Regions from separate parts of the Jeotgalibacillus sp. 10bf12 genome, predicted to be linked through region 3. Evidence: riboswitches for the same ligand, from Rfam matches in the RefSeq annotation. Region 3 holds a riboswitch; each other region holds the start of a gene.
What was found. Region 3 has a riboswitch for S-adenosylmethionine ahead of DH10bf12_RS06340 (methionine ABC transporter ATP-binding protein). Riboswitches for the same ligand answer to the same signal wherever they lie in the genome.
Positions count from the first base shown of each region.

Region 1: another riboswitch for S-adenosylmethionine. It lies ahead of DH10bf12_RS09485 (bifunctional homocysteine S-methyltransferase/methylenetetrahydrofolate reductase); the one in region 3 lies ahead of DH10bf12_RS06340 (methionine ABC transporter ATP-binding protein).
Region 2: another riboswitch for S-adenosylmethionine. It lies ahead of DH10bf12_RS02060 (2,3-diketo-5-methylthiopentyl-1-phosphate enolase); the one in region 3 lies ahead of DH10bf12_RS06340 (methionine ABC transporter ATP-binding protein).

Region 1 is NZ_CP200276.1:1,816,670-1,823,984, reverse strand. Features, by position in the region: gene metH (methionine synthase) at 26-3,493, opposite strand; gene DH10bf12_RS09485 (bifunctional homocysteine S-methyltransferase/methylenetetrahydrofolate reductase) at 3,441-5,291, opposite strand; SAM riboswitch class I at 5,366-5,473, opposite strand; gene DH10bf12_RS09480 (DUF4352 domain-containing protein) at 5,724-6,251, opposite strand; gene DH10bf12_RS09475 (SOS response-associated peptidase) at 6,401-7,042, shown strand; gene DH10bf12_RS09470 (potassium channel family protein) at 7,225-7,315, opposite strand, start outside.
Region 2 is NZ_CP200276.1:441,374-448,688, reverse strand. Features, by position in the region: gene DH10bf12_RS02065 (2-hydroxy-3-keto-5-methylthiopentenyl-1-phosphate phosphatase) at 1-642, opposite strand, end outside; gene DH10bf12_RS02060 (2,3-diketo-5-methylthiopentyl-1-phosphate enolase) at 647-1,864, opposite strand; SAM riboswitch class I at 1,941-2,050, opposite strand; SAM riboswitch class I at 2,569-2,689, shown strand; gene DH10bf12_RS02055 (sulfite oxidase-like oxidoreductase) at 2,942-3,604, shown strand; gene mtnK (S-methyl-5-thioribose kinase) at 3,620-4,834, shown strand; gene mtnA (S-methyl-5-thioribose-1-phosphate isomerase) at 4,831-5,880, shown strand; gene DH10bf12_RS02040 (sugar ABC transporter substrate-binding protein) at 6,111-7,265, shown strand; gene DH10bf12_RS02035 (sugar ABC transporter ATP-binding protein) at 7,262-7,315, shown strand, end outside.
Region 3 is NZ_CP200276.1:1,213,551-1,220,865, forward strand. Features, by position in the region: gene DH10bf12_RS06330 (MetQ/NlpA family ABC transporter substrate-binding protein) at 1-485, opposite strand, end outside; gene DH10bf12_RS06335 (methionine ABC transporter permease) at 501-1,172, opposite strand; gene DH10bf12_RS06340 (methionine ABC transporter ATP-binding protein) at 1,162-2,175, opposite strand; SAM riboswitch class I at 2,252-2,360, opposite strand; gene DH10bf12_RS06345 (HAD family hydrolase) at 2,636-3,253, shown strand; gene DH10bf12_RS06350 (protein adenylyltransferase SelO) at 3,341-4,789, shown strand; gene tnpA (IS66 family insertion sequence element accessory protein TnpA) at 5,180-5,506, shown strand; partial or broken gene tnpB (IS66 family insertion sequence element accessory protein TnpB) at 5,560-5,861, shown strand; gene tnpC (IS66 family transposase) at 5,901-7,315, shown strand, end outside.

The DNA.
Region 1 (7,315 bases), 600 kb from region 3:
CCATTAACCGAAACACAATGCCCGACTACATCACATTAAAATACCTCGCATCAGGATGTGCAAACACAATCGCTGACACACTCGCTTCAGGCTCCATCATAAAGCCGTCTGTCAGCTGAACGCCGATTTCTTCAGGGCTGATCAGCTTGAACAGTTTTTCCTGATCTTCAAGCTCAGGACATGCCGGATAACCGAATGAGAAACGCTGCCCCTGGTATTTGGCACTGAAACGTTCCTGCATCGTAAAGTCAACAGGGTCCGGGAAACCCCAGCGGTCTCTCATCTGCTGGTGCAGCAGTTCTGCGAATCCTTCTGCTGTTTCAAGTGCGAGCGCCTGAAGCGCATGGCTTTCGAGGAATCTGCCTTCTTCTTTATATTGCTGCGCTTTTTCACGGATCCCTCTGCCTGCTGTGACAGTAAAGAATCCTACATAATCCATTACGCCGCTCTCTTTCGAACGAAGGTAATCTGCCAGACACAGATAAGGTGCTCTCGGCTGACGCGGGAATGTATAACGTTCAATTTCCTGTCCGGTTTCAGGGTGATAGATGATGACGTCATCCCCTTCACTTTGAGCCGGAAAAAATTGATAGACAGCAGCCGGCGTAATTAGGCCTTCCCGCTTCACATCTTCAATCAGGCGATCCACTGTTTCTTTTACCATCAGTGTCTTTTCATCTTTTTCTTCAAGCAGTCTTGAAATTTTTCCTTTTACCCCTAAGTGGTGACCAAGAAGCATTTGCATATTAATATAGGCTTCAACGTGCGCAACTGAGTAGGAGCTGATCACGTGACGCTTCGTATCGTTCGGAACAAATACAGGTGCTTCTGCAACCTGCGGCTTATCGATGACCCCGACTGCCGCTTCCCTGGCCGGTCTTGGTTCCTGGGACTGAAGCTTTTCCTGCTTCGCAAAGATTTCTTCACTCAGTTTTGCACGCTCGAGCTCATCCTGCAGCTGATTAGCAAGGCTCAGTCCGTTCATTGCATCTTTCGCGTAGAGGACAAGACCATCGTAATGATTGGAGATTTTTGTATCAACAAACTTACGGGAAAGTGCTGCCCCACCGACAAGGATCGGAACCTCAAGTCCTTTTTCACGCATATCTCCTGCAGTGATAACCATTTGCTGGGCTGACTTTACAAGAAGTCCGGATAAGCCGACGATATCCGGCTTTTCACGCTCAATGGCTTCAATCAGTTCAGGTGGTGTCACTTTAATACCAAGGTCCACGACATCATATCCATTATTACTCAAAATAATTTCAACCAGGTTTTTACCGATATCATGAACGTCACCTTTTACTGTTGCCAGGATGACTTTACCTTTAGAAGAAGAGTTATCAGAAGCTTCCATATGCGGCTCTAAGAAAGCCACTGCTGCCTTCATGACTTCAGCACTCTGGAGCACTTCAGCTACAATCAGCTGATTGTCATTAAAGAGTCTGCCAACTTCCTTCATTCCTGTCATTAGAGGTCCGTTAATAATTGAAAGCGGCTCATCAAATTCCTTCAGTGCGAGGTCAAGATCGGGCAGCAGCCCTTCTTTTGTTCCCTCTACAACATAGTAGGCAAGTCTTTCATCAAGCGTCATATCCGGCAGATCAGATAATGTCTCTTTCTTTTTGCCGCGGTAGAAAGCTGTGAATGCAGCAAGTGTTTCATCTGTTGTATCAAATAACAGCTTTTCAGCCATTTTTACTTCCTCAGGGTCAATCGAAGCAAAACGCTCAAGCTTCTCTGTATTCACAATCGCATAATCGAGCCCTGCCAGTGTACAGTGGTACAGATAGACTGCGTTTAATACTTCACGTCCGACTGGCGGAAGACCAAATGACACGTTGCTGACACCGAGTACAGTCTGTGTTTTTGGAAAGGCATCTTTTATTAAACGGATCCCTTCAACTGTGGCATTAGCTGAACCGATATACTGCTCATCACCCGTTCCAACAGGGAATACAAGCGGATCAAAAATAATATCCGTCGGGTCAACACCATAGTCTTCCGTTAAAATCTGATAGGAGCGTGCTGCGATTTCAAGCTTTCTTTCAGCAGAAACCCCCATTCCTTTTTCATCGATCGTACCGACAACCAGTGCAGCGCCGTATTGTTTGGCAAGTGGAACCACCGCATCAAAGCGTTCGAGCCCATCTTCAAGGTTAATTGAGTTAATAATTGATTTCCCCTGAGAATAGCGGAGCGCTTTTTCGATTACCTTTTCATCTGTTGAGTCAATGACGAGCGGCACTTTCACCTTCTTTACGACTTCCTGCATGAACACTTCCATATCCTCTTCTTCTTCACGGTCAGGGTCAGCAAGACAAATATCAATGACATGGGCACCTTTTTTCACCTGCGCCCGTGCGATTTCAGATGCCTCTTCAATTTTACCTTCTGCAATGAGGCGCTTGAATTTACGTGAGCCAATCACATTTGTACGCTCACCAATCATCAGCGGACGCATAGACGGGTCATCATAGATCAGCGGCTCAATGCCTGATACTGTGTGCTCTTTTTTAGGCTTGTGTGTACGCGGCTTATAGTTCTCCATCGCTTCAGCAATGGCTTTAATGTGTGCAGGGGTTGTCCCGCAGCAGCCACCCACAATGTTCAGCCAGCCTTTTTCAGCAAAGCCGCTCAGCTTTTTAGCAAGCGTCTCAGGCGTTTCATGATAGACGCCCTCTTCATCCGGCAGACCTGCATTCGGGTAACAGCTGACATATGACTGATTGATCTCTGAGAGTGAACGGATATGATCCTGCATAAATTCAGGACCCGTTGCACAGTTCAGTCCGACTGATACAGGGTTCATATGTTCAACGCTGATATAGAAAGAATCAATCGTCTGTCCTGCAAGCGTTGTGCCCATTGGTTCAATCGTCCCTGAGATCATCAGTGGCAGTTCTTTGCCTGTCTTCTTAAAAGCATCCTGAATCCCCAGGAATGCACTTTTTACATTCAATAAATCCTGACTCGTTTCAATCAGCAGCAGATCAGCGCCGCCGTCTATTAACCCTTTTGCCTGTTCAGCATAAGAATCTTTCAACTGTTCAAATGTTGCACCGCCAGTAACGCTTAACGTTTTCGTTGTCGGTCCCATTGAGCCTGCAACAAAGCGCGGACGGTCTTCTGTTGACCATTTAGCGGCTGACTTTCTGGCAATTTCAGCACCAAGCCGTGAAAGTTCATAAGCATCAGATGCGATATCATATTCTTCAAGCACGACGCTCATACTGCCGAATGTGTTCGTTTCCACGATATCTGCGCCTGCTTCAAAATAGGCGTCATGGATGGTTTCAAGCAGATCAGGACGCGTGCGGTTCAGGTTCTCATTACACCCCTCAAGGTCCTCACCACCAAAATCTTCTGCTGACAGGTTCGCATCCTGAAGCATCGTACCCATTGCACCGTCCATAATCAGGATTCTTTTCTTAAGCTGTTCATTGAATAATGTGCGCACGTTGGTTTCCTCCTCTCTTTGCCGCCTGCTCATTGGCATAGCGTGTTAATTCTGCTGTCATTTCATAGCGCATAAATGGTGTGATCAGATAGATGCCATTAAATAGATCGAGCGCTGTATCAATCAGTGACTTTGTAATGGCCAATCCTTCCTGGTAAGATTTTTCACGGTCACCGGACACTGCTGCCATCCGGTCTCTTACCTGTTCAGTTAATTTGATACCGGGTACTTCATTATGAAGGAAGTCTGCGTTTTTGCTGCTTGTCAAAGGCATCAGGCCAATATATACGGGCTTTCCAAGATCCTTAACTGCTTCAGCTGTCTGAATCAGCTTTTCCTCAGAGAATACAGGCTGACTCATAAAGTAATCAGCTCCGGCCGAGATCTTTTTCTCCAGACGCTGTACGGCTCTTTCAACACTTCTGACATTCGGGTTGAATGCCGCACCGATCGTAAATGAAGCTTTCTCGCCTAAGTCTTTTCCGGACATCGACATGCCGTTATTCAGCTGCTGGATCATTTCAATCAATTCAAATGATGATACGTCATAGACTGAAGCTGCACCCGGGAAATCCCCAACCTTTGTCGGGTCACCTGTGACAGCCAGAATGTCATGAAGCCCAAGTGTGTGAAGTCCCATCAGATGGCTTTGAAGCCCGATCAGATTACGGTCTCTGCACGTCAGATGAACAAGCGGACGGACGCCCTGCTGTTTGATCAGGTAACCAAGTGACTCATTGGATACACGCGGACTCGCAAGTGAGTTATCAGCAAGAGTAACAGCATCAGCTCCGGCTGCACCGAGTGCTTTTGCACCTTCGATAAACTTATCTGTATAAAGCTTCTTGGGAGGATCGAGTTCAACAATGACTGATTTGCGGTCTCTAACGATGTCTGTGAGGGGCTCAGGCAAATCCTTTTGTCTTGAGCGCACTACAATCTTTTCAGCTTTCTCCACTCTTTTTTCAGTAATAGGTGCAAGCCCTTTTAGTGCCTGGCTGAATGCTCTCACATGATCCGGCGTTGTCCCGCAGCATCCCCCGAGCAGTCTGACTCCCTGCTCTCTGAATGCAGGTGCCACCTCACCAAAGTATTCAGCATTATTGCTGTACTGAAGTGAGCCTTCTGAGTAAGATGGAAGACTCGCGTTTGGATAACAGGACAGATAAGCCTTTTCAGGAAGCGGTACCTGTTCAAGTGACTTAATCATATGGAATGGACCCTGTCTGCAATTTAAGCCAACTACATCGGCTCCAAGCTGTTCAAGCTCCAGTAGCGCTTCAGAAACCGGTTTACCATTTTGCATCACATCCGGCTCCTGAACTGAAATATGCGCAATAATCGGCAGGTCTGTTTCTTTTCTGGCGATTTCAATGACCGCTGCCAGTTCCTCGAAATCGTAATACGTTTCAAATAATAACCCGTCTACTCCTTCTAACAGTAAACAGTAAAGCTGTTCTCTGAATGTCCGCTTGATTTCATTCAGGTCAATCGATTGAGGACGGAAGCTTCTGATCCCGCCGATTGTACCGAGAATGAAGGTATTGTCTTTCGCCGCAGCTTTAGCGTTTTTTACAGCCGCAGTATTGATTTCTTTTACCTTTTCTTCGAGTCCGTAGCGCTCGAGCTTATGATAGTTCGCGCCGTAGGTATTTGTTTGTATCACATCAGCACCAGCATCAATGTATGCACGATGAATTTGCTGGATATGCTCTGCATGAGACAGATTTAATTCTTCAAAGCACTGATCTGAGCCATATGAATACAGGAGGGTTCCCATCGCGCCGTCACCAATCAGAATTCTTTGCTTCATTTCTTCAAGTAAGTTCATTATTTCACCCTTCCTGATGTATATACAAAAAAGCCTTCCATCATCATAGATAAGAAGGCTTTAGACTACTAAGCTTCTTATCTTCCCTGCATGATTGCAGGATGGATTTAGCACCTTTTCACATTGTGTGTAGGTTGCTGAGGTTTCAACGGGCCTGTTCCCTCCGCCTCTCTTGATAAGAATCCACGCTATTCAATTAATTATGACAACTTTACAAGAAAGGTGGCTGTTGTGTCAATAGGAGTGATGATTAAAATACGTTTAGGTAAATGATTGGATATAAAAAAGAGGCTGAACATAATTGTTCGAGCCCCTTTAATCGTTTCGCTTCACTTCAGGCGGACGCTTTCCGTGGCCGGACGGTGTCTTCACCTTACGCTCCGCTGCATTTATCATGTCCATTTTTATAAAAGCCAAGTGCTTAAAATACGATTAGTCTAAAGAAGTAATCCCCGGCAGTCTCCATTCAACTTCTTCTTCACCGATTGTGCCGAAAAGTTTGAATGCAGTTGCTGCTGCAGATTCATATTGTAATGAGCCTTCTGCTGATTCTCCTGCTGCGATTGTCCATTCAGACGGATCGCCGTAAGCCATTTTTTCTTCATCTGTAAGATCAGTCAATGTGAAGTCCTCTGAAGATAAAGATACTTCCTCTTCACCATTATTTGTCACTGTCATATTGATCTCGTAAACACGATTCGTGTCATCGATTTGTTCAGCAACACCAGTATCAGTCACTGTAACTGTCAGGTCACCTGAAGTTACCTCGTCACCAACAAGATAAAGCTCTGGTTCAGCGCTTTCTTCTTCACCTGCTTCTTCTGTTGAAGCCTCTTCCGTTTCTTCTGCAAATTCCTCAGTTGTTGCTTCTTCTGTTTCTGCCGGCTCTGACGAATCATCTGAGCAGGCTGCAAGCATAAGTGCAGCTGCCATTGCAGATACTAACCAAAATTTCTTCATATGGAAAACCCTCCTGAATATGTATGTCTGTATTCAGTATGATTCGTATACCGAAACAAATCAACCGATTACCTTTAAAAGGAAATAAGTTGTAATCTTCTCTATCTTCGCAATATTTTGTTAGAATGCTTATAAAGGAGAGATGAGGGATGTGCGGACGATTTTCTTTAGTTGAGGCGATGTATGATCTGCAGCAGTATTATCAGTTTGAGATGAGGGATGATTTTCTTTATACGCCAAACCTGAACCTGTCACCAAGTCAGCATGCTGCAGCGGTTGTGCAGTTAAACGGACAGCGTTATCCCGCCTCTTTCAGGTGGGGACTGATTCCCCCTTTTGCTAAGGATGAAAAAATTGGGTATAAAACGTTCAATGCCAGGTCTGAAACGGTCGCAGAGAAGCCAAGCTTTCGCAGAGCATTTGAATCCAAACGGTGCCTGATTCCTGCCACTTCATTTTACGAATGGAAAAAATCAGGGAGGGAAAAACAGCCCTACGAAATAAAGAGGCACGACGGTGAGCCGATTACATTTGCAGGTCTGTGGGAGTCTTGGCGTCATGATGATCAAATCATCAGAAGCTGTACGATCTTAACGACTGAACCAAATGATCTGATGGCTGATATCCATACTAGAATGCCTGTCATACTTGAACGGGATGCTTTCAATCAGTGGCTGGACCCGGAAGAAGATAAAGCGTCGCTTAAAAAACTTCTCAAGCCCTGTGCAAGTGAACTGCTGATGGCTGAAGAAATTTCAGGAGAGAGATTTAAAAGATCCGGAACCTCATAAAGAGATTCCGGATCTTTTATTAGACTTTGCTAAAGTTGGCTGTTGATTTCCGCTTCAGGGGACGCTTTCCGCGGCCGGGCAGTGAGCCCTCAGGCTTCGCAATGCCCCTCCGCCCCCTCACGCTTCAATCATCAGCTGTGCAGTAATACTGATAGATTTTAACAAAACAATTATTAACACGATCAGACACCCTGTTTCTCAAATCGGTGAAGCTTTCTGTTCTCACCGATGACAATCAGTACATCCTCTTTTTGAATTTTATCGTCTCCACTT
Region 2 (7,315 bases), 770 kb from region 3:
CTGTTCAAGATACGTAACCACTTCATCAAAATGAGTAAAACGCTTATACGGAAGATTCAGCTCCCTGCACTTTTCCTCAAGGTAATCACCACAGACAAATACCAGATCAGCAAGCTTTGCTGCCTCAAGGTCTGTGACTGAATCACCAATGACAATTTTCTGTACATGTTCATCAGCAAGTTCTCTGATAATGCTTGGCTTGCAGCACCCGCAGTCATTTGAACAATGTTCATCACATGTATGCGGCCAGGTGATTTGAATCGTATTTCCCGAGAAATCACTGCCGTTGCAGTAAAGCTGCTTTTCAAGGTCATATGGTTTTAACATAGGCTTTACGAAAAAGTCGATGCCGCCGCTGACGATGTTCAGGGGTACATTTTCTTTTCTTGTATAGCTGACAAAATCCCCAAAACCATCACGTATTTCAGCTGTTTCGACAACATAATGAATGATCTCATCTTTTAAAGAAGAAGGGAGGGTTGCAAACATTTTTCCTACGCCTTCACGAATCGATATTTCCCGGGAAAGAATCTGATCTTTAATCTGTTCCCATCCCGGTGGATCAAAGTGCTGCATGATGGAAATAATGTTGTCGGATTTTGTAATCGTGCCATCAAAATCACAAAAGATTACGCTCGGCATGCGCTCACCCCCATAATGCAAGTGCCTTTTCAAGCTCTGCTGACTTTGCAGCAGCGTCCTCTAAAGTACCACCGGCCTGCACTTCTGCGATGGCATCACGGAACGCTTTTGCACCGGCAGCCGCGCCACCTGGGTGACCATGGATCCCGCCGCCTGCATTAATAATGGAGTCTTTACCGAAGTCCTCGATCAGCTGAGGCACTAACCCCGGGTGAATGCCTGCTGACGGAACAGGGAAGGCGCGTCTCAGACGGCTGTCAGAGGTAAGGGCATCTCTGATTGCAAATGTTTCAGCTTTTTCCATTGCGACACTGCCGTATGGAGAAGGGAACAGCACGAAATCTGCACCTGCAAGACGAAGCAATTTACCAAGCAGTACCTGATTAGAAATTCCGTGAAGCGGTGAAGCCGTAAAGGCGCCGGATACAGCAGGGTGCGCCATAATCGGCACATCAATATATGGGTCTTCAGCAAGGCTCTGCAATGTATCAAGTCCGTAAGCAAATACGTTAAAGAGAAGTGCATTTGCGCCAAGTGACACTGCTTTTCGTGCTTTTTCTTTTAAATCAAATGTTCTTCCTGAAAGATTCACTGCATATAACGTGCGGTGGCCTGTGCGCTCATATTCTTCATTCAAAACCTTTACGCCGCGGCGGATCCGATCCTCAAAAGGTGTAAGTGGATTATCAAATAAAATCTCATCATCCTTTACAAGATCAACGCCGCCTGCAGCCTGTGCGCGAAGCTGTTCTTCAAACAGGTCTGTTCCGCGGCCGATCATCCCTTTAAAAATACTCATCAGCAGTGGGCGATCGTGTACGCCAAGTTTATTTCTGATTGAATCAATCCCGAACTGGGGACCGGGGAACTGCTGTTCAAGTGCTTCATCAAGCTCGATATCAACAAGCTTCACTTCACCATCCAGTGAAAGCTTTCCAAAAATCGTAGTCAGGATTGCCGGAATATCAGCACTGAAGTTTGCTGCCGGATAGGCGATTTTAATCAGCCCTGCCTTACGCTCACCCAGGTGGCCGGCTGCTGCTGAAGGTGACGTTTCACTGACAGAAACAACCTCACCCTTATGTTTTTTCAACTGCTCCTGATCAACCGCCGGCAGGTCCGTCCATGAACCGACCGTCAGCCCAAGTGCAATAGACTCGGCCTTTTTTTCTAAATTTCCTTTTGCATCATGTACGAGATAAGTCGCTGTAATTTTTGACATTATTGACATCCTTTCAAAAAAAGAAATAAAAAATCCGCTCCCAAAGAGGAAGCGGACATCAAAATGAACGTTCTTCCTCTTATCCTTCAGCTGTCGCTGTGAGAATTAGCACCTTGAATCAGCGTTAGCTGAAACAGGTTGCCGGGTTTCATCGGGCTCGGTCCCTCCACCTGCTCTTTATAAGAGTTTCATACGTATTCGGTTGGATTTAAAATCATGTACCGAATTATGGCAGACATCTTCAAAAACGTCAAGCTGCTTTTTCAGAAAATTATATTATTGTGATTTTAGTTTATGAGTAATATTGTGTTTGTCTCTTAATAATTTGGTGGGTGTTTTCCGCTTCAGGGGGACGCTTTAACCACCCGCTGAGCAGGTACTAAGATTTTTTAAGAAACTTTAAAGAATGAGAGATAATTGATCAACCGACTCTATATAATTTTAAAAGATAACTCAGCTGTTGACCGGAGTGGAAGGCGGCGACTCCAACGGCGGAAAGGGACAGGTGAGACCCTGTAATGCGAAGCATGGAAGGGGCTCACCGCCCGGCCGTGGAAAGCGTCCGCCTGAAACGCAGGTCAACAGCGGTTCCCAGAAGCCCTCAAAAATAATTTTTAAAAAACTCATTGACAAAACGTCACTCTATTCCGTAAACTTGCAATTATGAATTCGAAATAACCAAAAACAACCAACTACATATACCACTCTTATCGAGAGTTGGCTGAGGGAATTGGCCCTATGAAGCCCGGCAACCGGCCCCGCTGTATACATTCAGCAGGGACACGGTGCTACATCCAACAGACGTAATGGTCTGAGAGATAAGAGGTCGAATCAGTCTAATTCTGCCTCTTTCTATCTTAGAAAGGGGCTTTTTATTGTTTAACTTTATAAAGCTGGCTGTGATTTCCGCTTCAGGCGGACGCTTTCCGTGGCCGGGCGCTGAGCCATCAGGCTTCGCCGTGATCGTCTCACCTGTCCCTTCCTGCCAAAGGAGTCGCCGCCTTACGCTCCAATCTCAGCTGAGGAAAGATGAAAATGGCTTTTACTAAGAAAGAATCAAACAAGGAGCGTGAAACAATGGGTAAGGCAGAACGGTTGAAAAAAGCACGGCCGCCGGTACAGAAAAATACACATGATGGCAGACTCCCGCCAGGTCAGACGCTGACAGAAAAATTTCCGATTCTGCATGAAGGCGAGGTCCCTGAATACAATCTTGCTACATGGGATTTCACGCTGTTTGGTGAAGGGGCAACGAAAAGGACATTCACATATGACGAGCTCATGCAGCTGCCGCAGACGACGGTTGTGAAAGATATTCACTGCGTCACAAGATGGTCGCGGTTTGATAATGCATTTACAGGCGTCACAATCAAAGACTTACTGAAAGACTACGATATTCCTGAAGGCACAAAACACGTCATGATTTATGGAGATCATGACTATGAGACGAACCTTCCTCTTGAGGATCTGCTCGGAGATGACATTCTACTGGCACATTCCTTTGAGGGAAAGCCGCTGACAGCAAAGCACGGCTATCCATTCAGATTGGTCGTGCCGCATCTGTATTTCTGGAAGAGTGTGAAGTGGATCAGAGGCATTGAATTTTTAAAGGAAGACCGCCCAGGATTCTGGGAGCGTAACGGATTCCACAATTACGGTGAAGTATTCAGAGAAGAGCGTTTTTCAGGAGAGGATCTCGATATTCCTGAAGATGAATGGCATAAAAAAGAATTTGATTAAAGGAGAGGAACGTTAATGACAAATGTACGTGAGCATGTGTATGAACCATTTACTGAACAGAGTGTCCTCGTTTATTTAGAAAATAAGGGACTGATCACTGATAAAGAGCAGGTAACGTGTAAAGAAGTTGGAGATGGCAATCTGAATTATGTGTTTATTGTGAAGGATCTGCAGACTGACAAATCACTTGTTGTGAAGCAGGCGCTGCCATATGCAAAGGTTGTCGGTGAAAGCTGGCCGCTGTCGCTTGATCGTGCACGCATTGAGCGCCAGGCACTGCAGGAAGCAGCGAAATATGTGCCATCGCTTGTGCCGGAAGTTTTCGATTATGATGATGATTATGCAGTAACTGTCATGGAGGACCTGTCAGATCACGTGATTCTCAGAAAAGGATTAATTGAAGGGAACCTTTATCCTCACATTTCAGCGCATATTGGTTCATATCTTGCAGAAAACCTGTTCAACGCCTCTGATGAAGCGCTTGGACCGATTGAAAAGAAAAAGCTGGCACGTCAGTTTGTGAATCCTGACCTGTGTGACATTACTGAAAAACTTGTATTCACAGATCCTTACCAAAATGCTGAATCTAATTCATACCCTGAGAACCTTCAGGAAACAGTGGAGTCGCTGTGGGAGGACGATCGTCTAATCTTTGAAGTCGCAAAATTGAAAAAACAATTCCTGACTGAAGGTGAAACACTGCTTCACGGAGATCTCCATACAGGCAGCGTCTTTGTAACGGAGGAGTCCACAAAAGTCATTGACCCTGAATTTGCATTTTACGGTCCGGCAGGATTTGATATCGGTGCATTCATTGCCAACCTGACGCTGAACTATATCGCACAGCAGGAAAGAGCGGATGAAAATAAGCGCCCTGATATTAGCGACTACCTGCTTAAAACGATCGAACAGACATGGGCAGTATTTGAGAAACGTTACCGCGAGCTGCTGCTTGAAAAAGGGTTTGAAGAAAGACAGCGCACAGATCAGTATGCAGACTATGTGCTTGAAAAGATTTGGCAGGATACACTCGGATTTGCCGGCTGTAAAACAATCCGCCGAATCATCGGACTGGCGCACGTTGAAGACATTGATGGAATTGAAGATGAAGCGGGCAGACTGCAGGCGCAGCAGCGTGCGATTGAAACGGGCAGATCACTGATTTTCAACCGCGCAGTATGGCGCTCACCGAAAAGCCTGACTGCTTATCTGAAGGGGCTGGCAAAATGACAAACTTGATTAAACCGGTCATCTGGGAAGGCGATGCAATCCGTCTGTTGAATCAGCAGAAGCTTCCCGGAGAAGTGGAATATATTTTTTTAAAAACGATTGAAGATGTGTGGGACAGCATTACCGAATTGAAAGTAAGAGGTGCGCCTGCAATCGGAATCGCAGCTGCGTTCGGACTTGCTTTATGGGCAAAGAACAGCGGGCTGAAAGAGCCTGAAATACTTAAGGCAGAACTTGCTGTGAAGGCAGCTTATCTGAATTCCTCGCGTCCGACTGCAGTGAACCTGTCCTGGGCACTGCAGCGGTTATTGAAGGTCGCTGAAGAAGAACCAACAGCTGCCAAAGTAATTGAGCGTCTTGAAACAGAAGCGATTCTTATACAACAGCAGGACGAAGAAACGTGTAAGCGCATTGGGGAGAACGGCTTTTCGCTGCTTCCTGATGACGCAACGGTTCTCACCCACTGCAACACAGGCGCAATTGCCACATCGAAATACGGCACAGCACTCGGCGCATTTTATATCGCAAAAGAACGCGGATCTAACATTCACGTTTATGCAACTGAAACAAGACCTGTTTTGCAGGGAGCGAGGCTGACTGCATGGGAGCTTCAGCAGGCAGACATAGACGTCACACTGATCACAGACAATATGGCTGCACACGTACTGAGAACAAAAAATGTCGACGCGATTTTAGTCGGTGCAGACAGAATTACAGCCAATGGAGACACAGCAAATAAAATCGGTACATATGGACTTGCCATCTTAGCAAAAGCCCACGGTATCCCATTCTACGTCGCTGCACCACTCTCAACCATTGATCTCGAAACAGCAACCGGCGACGACATCGTCATCGAAGAAAGAAACGCCGAAGAAATCACCCATCTCGCCGGCAAACGAATCGCACCCGAAGGTATTCAGGTATTCAACCCGGCATTCGACGTAACACCACACGGCCTCATCTCAGGCATCGTGACGGAAAAAGGTATCGTTAGAGGGGATTATCAGACGAAGTTAAAAGAATTATTTGAAGGTGTAACGATTTAATTTATTCGCTTATTAAAGTCCATTACTATACTTGCACAGCTGATCATTGGAGCGTAACGGGGCGACTCCTGCGGCGGAAAAGGGACAGGTGAGACCTTGCGGCGAAGCCGGAGGGGCTCACCGCACGGCCGCGGAAAGCGTCCCCCTGAAGTGGAAATGATCAGCCAGCATACAGAACACCATTACACCCTAACACTTTACCAAATTAACCTTTTAAAGGAGTGCGGAAAATGAAAAAAGGACTTATTTTACTATTACTCTCACTAACACTTATCCTTGCAGCATGCACAGACCAGCAGCCGGCTTCGCAAGAGGAAGCACCGGAAGAAGCAGTAGCAGAAGAATCGACTGAAGCTGCAGAAGAAACAGAAGAAGCATCAACTGAACAAACCACACAGGCGGACGATGCAGAAATCCCGGCAGCAGTAGACAAGCCACTTAAAATCGCAGCCATCATGGAATTCTCAACTGGCACATTCGCTTCACAATACGTAAGCGGACTTGAAGCGCAGGTTGAAAAGTTTGGCGGAGAAGTACAGATTTACAATGCTAACAATGATCTCTCACAAATGGCAAATCACCTTCAGACAGCGATTAACCAGGGCGTCGACGGAATCCTGATCGACCACGGCCGTGCAGAAGCACTGAATCAGGGCGTGGAAGAAGCGCTTGAAAAAGGCATCCCTGTCGTAACATTTGATAATGACATTACTGTAGACGGCGTAACAGCAATCAGCCAGGATGACTACAGCCTTGCATGGGGCACGCTGAAGCAGATGGCACAGGACATCGACGGGGAAGGTAACATCGTTTATGTATGGGCGGGAGGCTTTACACCGCTTGAAAGACGTAACGTCATTTATGAAGCATTCCTTGAGCACTATCCGAACGTTTCAGAGGTTGCGCGCTTTGGAAGCGTGAGTAACAATACGGCACTTGATTCACAAAATCAAATGGAGGCTGTACTGAAGAAATATCCTGAAGAAGGCTCAATTGATGCAGTATTTGCACCATATGATGAGTTTGCAAAAGGTGTAACGCGTGCAATTCAGCAGGCAGGCCGCGATGAAATCAAAGTATACGGCATTGACCTGAGTGATGAGGATTTACAAATCATGCAGGCAGAAAACAGCCCATGGGTAACAACGGCCGCAACAGACCCTGCTGAAGTGGCAGGCGTTCAGGTAAGGTTCCTGTATCAGAAAATTGCCGGTGAAGAAACGCCTTCCATTTATGCGCTTGATCCATCAGTTGTAAATGTAAGTGACCTTCCTGATGAGCCTGTCACAATGGCTGATGTTGGTCAGCATATTGAAGGATGGGGATCACCGAATGCTGCGCGTTCACCCTGGATGGACGCACTGGAGGCGAAAAACGGACAATGAGTACTCTTCAGGTTCAACAACTTACAAAGTCATTTGGTCCAGTCAATGTA
Region 3 (7,315 bases):
GGGGCATCAGGATTCAGTGTAATCAGATTATGATCCTGAAGAACAAGGAATGTACGCGCCGCATTAACTGGATCATTTGGAATTGCAATGGTTGCTCCATCTTCAACTTCTTCAATAGAATCGTATACATTTGAGTAAATACCCATTGGAGCAGTTGGAACCATGATTAGACCGGATAGATCCATATCGTTCTCTTCTTCAAAGTTTTCCAGGTAGATAGTATGTTGAAATAAATTAGCATCAATATCTCCGTTATCCAGGGCATTATTCGGTTGAATATAATCACTGAACTCAACAATCTCTACCTCATATCCTTTTTCTTCGAGACCAGGCTTAATTGCTTCGTTTAACATATCACTGTAAGGTCCAGCGGTACCTCCCAGCTTGATGGATTTTTCATCCCCTGAAGCTTCACTGTCGCCCCCACATGCTGCCAGTGCAGTTACCGAAGTCAATAATAATACAGTTAATAAACTCTTTTTCATTATATAATCTCTCCCTTATCTTTTATCGATTGCTTTAGATGTCCAATCACCGATCTGTTGAACGAGTTGCACAAGTATAATGAGGATCACTACAGTTACGATCATGATTGTATTGTCGTATCTGTAATAACCGAATCTGATTGCGAGATCACCAATCCCGCCACCTCCTACAACGCCAGCCATTGCAGAGTAAGCAACAAGGCTAATGATCGTCAATGTAATTCCCTGAACGATACTAGTTTTGGCTTCCGGTAATAATACATCTTTGATAATCATCCATGGCGTTGCACCGACTGCTACAGCAGCTTCAATCACACCTTTATCAATTTCTCTCAGCGCTGATTCGACAATCCGGGCAAAGAATGGGATGGACGCTACTGATAACGAAACACTTGCAGCAGCAGGTCCGATCGTTGAGCCAACTATGAAGTCTGTAAGCGGGATAAGTGCAACGAGCAAAATAATAAATGGTATGGACCTGACCATATTAATGACAAAACCGAAACTGGATTGAATGATCCGGTTTTCAAGAAATAACCCCCGATCAGTGACAAACAGTAAAACGCCAAGCGGTAAACCAAGAACGATAGCCACGGCTAATGCAATGCCGATCATATATAATGTCTGACCAAACGCAGTCCAGATTTCCGGCATCAATTCAAGCATTCTGGAAAATTCAAATCCCATCTCTGATCACCTCCACCTGAGCACCGCGTTCTCTCATATATAAAAGAGCCTGGTTAATCGCCTGAGAGTCACCTTTTGCTTCCATCAAAAATATACCTAGTGGCCTCTCCTGGATATATTCAATAGAACCGTGAAGAAAGTTACCCTTCACATTGAATTGCTGAAGTGTATCAGTGATCACACCTTCACCTGCAACTGCCCCTCTGAATATGATTTTCAGGATACGTCCTGTACACTGTTGTAAAATCGTTGCAGGAACATCAAATGAGACGACGCTTTTAATAAATTCTTCTGCCAGAGGGGTCTGGGGATTCGAGAAGATATCGTAGACGCTTCCTTCTTCAATCACCTGTCCATCTTGCATGATCGCCATTCGATCACAGATTTCTTTTACCACATTCATCTCGTGGGTAATTAAGACGATTGTAATATTCAGCTCCCGATTAATCTTTTTTAACAGCTTAAGTATTGCCAGCGTTGTGTTAGGGTCCAGTGCGGAAGTGGCTTCATCACACAATAAAACAGAAGGGTTATTTGCAAGAGCCCTGGCGATCCCCACGCGTTGCTTCTGTCCACCGCTTAATTGAGCTGGAAAGACATCTTTTTTGTCTGTAAGAGAAACCATATCAAGCAGATTAATGACGCGTTCATTAATTTTATTTCGCGGAGTTCCGGCTGCTCTTAAGGCAAATGCTATATTTTCAGAAACAGTTTTCTGACTGATTAAATGAAAATGCTGAAATATCATTCCGATCTTTAGCCGCGCTCTTCTGAGTTGAGGACCTTTTAGCTTAGTCAAGTCTACTCCGTTTACCTCGATTTGACCGCTTGTCGGCTGTTCGAGTAGATTCAGACAACGGATGAGAGAACTTTTACCGGCACCCGAATACCCGACAATTCCAAAAATTTCACCCTTTGGAATGGTTAGTGTTACACGATCTACACCGGATACACTGCCTTTTTTTGTCTGATATACTTTGGATAAATTTTTAATTTTAATCATGGCAGTCTCCTTTAATCAATTTAAATACAAAAAAGGTGTCTCTTTCATTCGGAAAGAGACACCTGAAAATGGAATCGGGTTATCTTTCAGAATGAAATCATTCTGTAGGAATTGGCACCTTCCCAGCACTGGCTGGGGGTTGCCGGACGTCATCGGGCCTATCCCTCGGTCGCTCTTGATAAGTTCCATATAAAGTTGTTTTTAAGATGGGTTCAATGTTATAGAGTATCTACAGTGTTGTAAAGGGGTTTTTAAAAACTTTTGTAATAAAGAGAAAAATCTAAAATATTGAAAGGGTTTTCATTACCACTATGTAAGAATTTGAGTTAAAAAGATTTTTTGAAATAATATTTAACGGGTGTTTAACAATTTTAAGAATTTATTTATAAAAGCGAAAAATACATAACTCAGATATGATTCGGGTAAACCCAAAACAAAAGCACCTTTGGAGGAATGACAAATGGACAGTATTATTTTTGATCTTGACGGCACATTGTGGGACCCGCGGGAAACCGTATTAACTTCATGGAATAGAGCTATTGAAGAGCATCCGAAAGCAGATAAGCAACTGACGCTTGAGGATCTGAAGCAGACAATGGGAAAGCAGATGCACGAGATTTCACAGATTTTTTTCCCGGAGCTAAGCGAGGAAGATCAAAAGGAAGTTATGGATTATTTGACAGAAATCGAAATTCCCTATGTAGCGGAAAATGGGGGAGAGTTGTATCCGGCACTTGAAGAAACCCTTGTTACACTTTCAAAGAAGTACCGTCTCTTTATCGTGAGTAACTGTCAGGAAGGCTATATTGAAGCCTTTTATCAGTACCATAAACTTGATCGCTTTTTTGATGACTTTGAGAATCCGGGCAGAACAGGTCTTTCAAAAGGAGAAAATATTAAGCTGGTCATTGAGCGGAATGAATTGAAGGATCCCGTTTATGTAGGAGATACGCAGGGTGACCGTGATGCGGCACGTAAAGCAGGTGTGCCGTTTGTATATGCGAAATATGGTTTTGGGAACGTGGATGATTTTGAATATGAGATTGAGCGGTTGACTGACTTAACCCGGTTATTTTAAGTGTGTTCAGTAAGCACTCTAAACCGAAAACAATCCCCGGCATGTTACACTGAAATCAGGAGATAATAGCCAAAGGAGGGATGCACGATGACACAGCGCACAAAAGCAGGATGGAAGCTTGAGCAGACTTATACAAAGCTTCCAGACATCTTTTATTCAAAAATGGAGCCGAATCCGGTAGCAAGCCCTGAGTTGTTTATGCTGAATGAGCCGCTCGCAAAAGAACTGGGACTTGATCCGGAAGTATTGTCAGACGAAGAGGACATCCTTGCAGGTAATGAAGTCCCTGAAGGATCTGAACCGCTCGCACAGGCCTATGCAGGACACCAGTTTGGACAGTTCACGATGCTTGGAGATGGACGTGCATTATTGTTTGGAGAACAGATCACCCCGGATGGAGAGCGGAAAGATATTCAGCTGAAAGGATCAGGACGTACTAACTTTTCACGCGGCGGTGACGGGCGTGCTGCGCTTGGACCAATGCTTCGGGAATATATCATTAGTGAAGCGATGCATGGACTCGGGATTCCAACAAGCCGCAGCCTGGCAGTGACGCTGACCGGTGAAACAGTCAGACGGGAGAGATTGCTGACAGGTGCTGTCATGACGCGTGTAGCTTCAAGTCATTTGCGTGTCGGTACATTTGAATACGCAGTCAGACTGACCGAATCTGAAAATGTCAAAGCACTCGCAGATTATGCGATTGAACGTCATTTTCCCCACGTATTGGATACTGGAAATCCATACCTCGGACTGCTGCAGGAAGTTATGAAAAAGCAGGCTGAGCTGATTGCTAAATGGCAGCTCGTCGGATTTATTCATGGCGTCATGAACACGGATAACATGACAATCAGCGGTGAATCGATTGACTACGGACCATGTGCATTTATGAATGACTATGATCCGTCAACGGTATTCAGCTCAATTGACGCACAGGGGCGCTACGCTTATGGGAACCAGCCGCATATCGGTGGATGGAACCTGGCGCGTTTTGCGGAAAGCCTTGTGCCAGTGCTGCATGATGATCAGGAAAAAGCGATTGAACTTGCTCAGAATCAGATGAATCAGTATAAGGATCTTTATTTCAATGCTTGGCATAGCGGCATGCGTAAAAAGCTTGGACTGTTGAGCGAAGAAGCTGATGATGAGAAGCTGATTGAGCAGCTGCTGAATCTGATGCATCAAAACAAAGCTGATTTTACAAACACATTCAGAAAATTGACGCTCGGTGAAGTGCCCATTGCCGGTGAAGCATTTGCTGACTGGCTGGAGCGCTGGAATGAACGCCTTGCGCGTCAGGAGGTCTCGCCTGAAGAAGTACTTAATGTGATGAAGCAGCACAATCCTAATGTCATCCCGCGGAATCATCGCGTGGAAGAAGCGATTGCGGCGGCAGTTGAGCGCGAGGATCTAAGCGTGATGAACCGTCTGCTTGATGTGTTGCGTGATCCTTACGCGTACAGTGATGATCAGACTCCTTATTGTTCAGGACCGGAGCCGGATGCCGGGCCATACCGGACATTTTGTGGAACGTAATAGTTAAAGATGAAAAAAGCTGCCTTTAGCGAGGCAGTTTTTTTGTGGGGCGGGGATAGGTCTTTTGATACTTTTCTAAGAACCTATTATGTTTTTTTAAGAACAACTAATGCATTTCTAAGAAACAGTCATGTTTTTCTACGAACATTAGGCTATTTTCGTAAGCGTCAAACGAACCACACCTTCTGTTGTGTAACCTTCCGTGACAAAATGAAGGAAATCAAATATGTAACGAACGTGTTCAATCAAGCTACGATTTTTTCTACTTTCTCTTCACATAGACATTTCAAACGGATCTTAAGCCAGATGAAATGCTCCTTTCTTCGAAAGGTACACCGACTGCCTCTTATCCTATGAACACATTGGTTATATGGAAGGTGTGGTTATTGAATGGATGTAAAAGAAAGCTCAAATCACGTGCCAAGTGGATACGTAGAAAAGATGTCGCGTATCTATGAAGAGTGGCGTGAAAGTGACTTATCATTAAAAGCATTTTGCGAGACTCGGGATGAAGTCACGTACAGTCAGCTTCATTATTTTAGAATGACTTACCGGCCAGAGGATATCCAACAGGAACGTCCAACTGGATGGGCAAAAATCAATATGCAATCCCCTACTACGAAGCTCGACCTGCACGTAGGGCCATATAAAGTTGTGATCCCTCCGGGATTTGATAAAGAATTATTAACTGAACTGCTGGAGGTGATCACGCCATGATTCTTCAACCGGAATCTATACGCAATATATACCTCGCTCAAGGCGTGACAGATATGCGATTATCCATTGATGGTCTTGCGGCCATCGTACAGGAAACGTTTGAATTAGATCCGTGTTCTTCAGATATCTTTTGTTTTGTAACCGTGAACGGGATAAAGTGAAGATTCTACACTGGGAGCACAATGGTTTTTGGCTGTATTATCGCAGACTTGAAAATGGCCGATTCCGTTGGCCCGAAGGGCGTGAAGATGAAACCACTTCTCTGAACCCTAAACAGTTAAAGTGGTTGTTAGAAGGACTGACGATTGAAGATGGAAAAGTTCATCCGAAACTTTCCGGCATGAAAGTTATATAAGGGGTAGACCTCAGACAGAAGGTGTCGTACCCTAGGGGTATGAAAAAACAAACGACACCTTCTCATCCTAAAACTTCAAATAAAGACCGCATTCATGAACTGGAAAAGCGTAACGAAGAGCTCGAAGCTCTTGTCTCTTGGTATGAAGGCCAATTCAAACAGCTTCAAACCGAGAAATTCGGCCGTTCCAGTGAAAAGACGAATACCTCCGATGGTCAGATTGAACTTCCACTTTTTAATGAAGTAGAGATCACTCAAGATTCAGCACATGAAGAACCACAGTTAAACGAAAGCGATCTCGTTTCAAGCACTCAAAAAAACAAGCGAAAGCGTTCATCACATGAACTGAACCTTCCGGTTGAAAAAGTCACTTATCATTTACCTGAAGCTGAACGAAATTGCGAAAGCTGCGGGCATGACCTACACGTTATGACGACAGAAACAAACCGCACACTTGAAATTATTCCGGCCAGTGTCAAAGTCACTGAACACGCGCAAGAAGTATATGCTTGCCGTCAGTGTCAGGAATCTGGGATTGAAACACCTATTATCAAAGCGCCAAAACCGGCATCAGTCTACCCTAAAAGCATGGCATCTGCCTCATCGATGGCTTACGTGCTGACCCAAAAATATCAATCTGGTCTCCCTCTGTACCGTCAGGAACAGCTCTTTAAACAACAGGGGATTCCTCTTTCGAGACAGACAATGGCGAACTGGGCAGTTTATGGGGCTGATCAATGGTTATCACCATTAGTGACACAGATGAAGGCTAAAATGATGAAGGAAGCTGTCTTACATGCAGATGAAACGTCTGTTCAAGTGCTGAACGAAGAAGGTCGTGCAGCTTCATCAACTTCTTATATGTGGCTCTATCGGACTGGTCAGACTTCTTTTCCGTGCGTGGTTTACGATTATAAAACCACTCGTGCCGGAAAAAATCCGAAGGAGTTTCTTAAAGACTTCAAAGGATTTCTTCATGTGGATGGCTATGCAGGCTATCACAAAGTTGCGAACGTGAAACTGTCAGGTTGTTGGGCGCATGCGCGAAGATACTTTGTTAAAGCTGCCAAGAGTGCCCCGAAGAAAAAAGGGGAACTGTTAAACCTCCCTGAACAGGCAGTTCAAAAAATTGGGCAGCTGTATAAGATTGAAAAAGAAATACGAGAGCTGAACTTAAATAGCGATAAACGTCACCAGCTTCGAAAAGAAAAAAGCCTGCCAATTGCGGAGGCTTACTTCGAGTGGCTGAAAAAAATTCGTCCAACTGTGTTGCCGAAAAGCCCTTTGGGCGAAGCCATTGTATACTCACTCAATCAAAAAGATGCTTTGCTTACCCCCTTTTCAGATGGTCGACTTGAAATTGATAATAATTTAGCTGAACGTAGTATCAAACCTTTTGTGATCGGCCGAAAAAACTGGTTGTTTTCGAATTCGATGAAAGGCGCAGATACCAG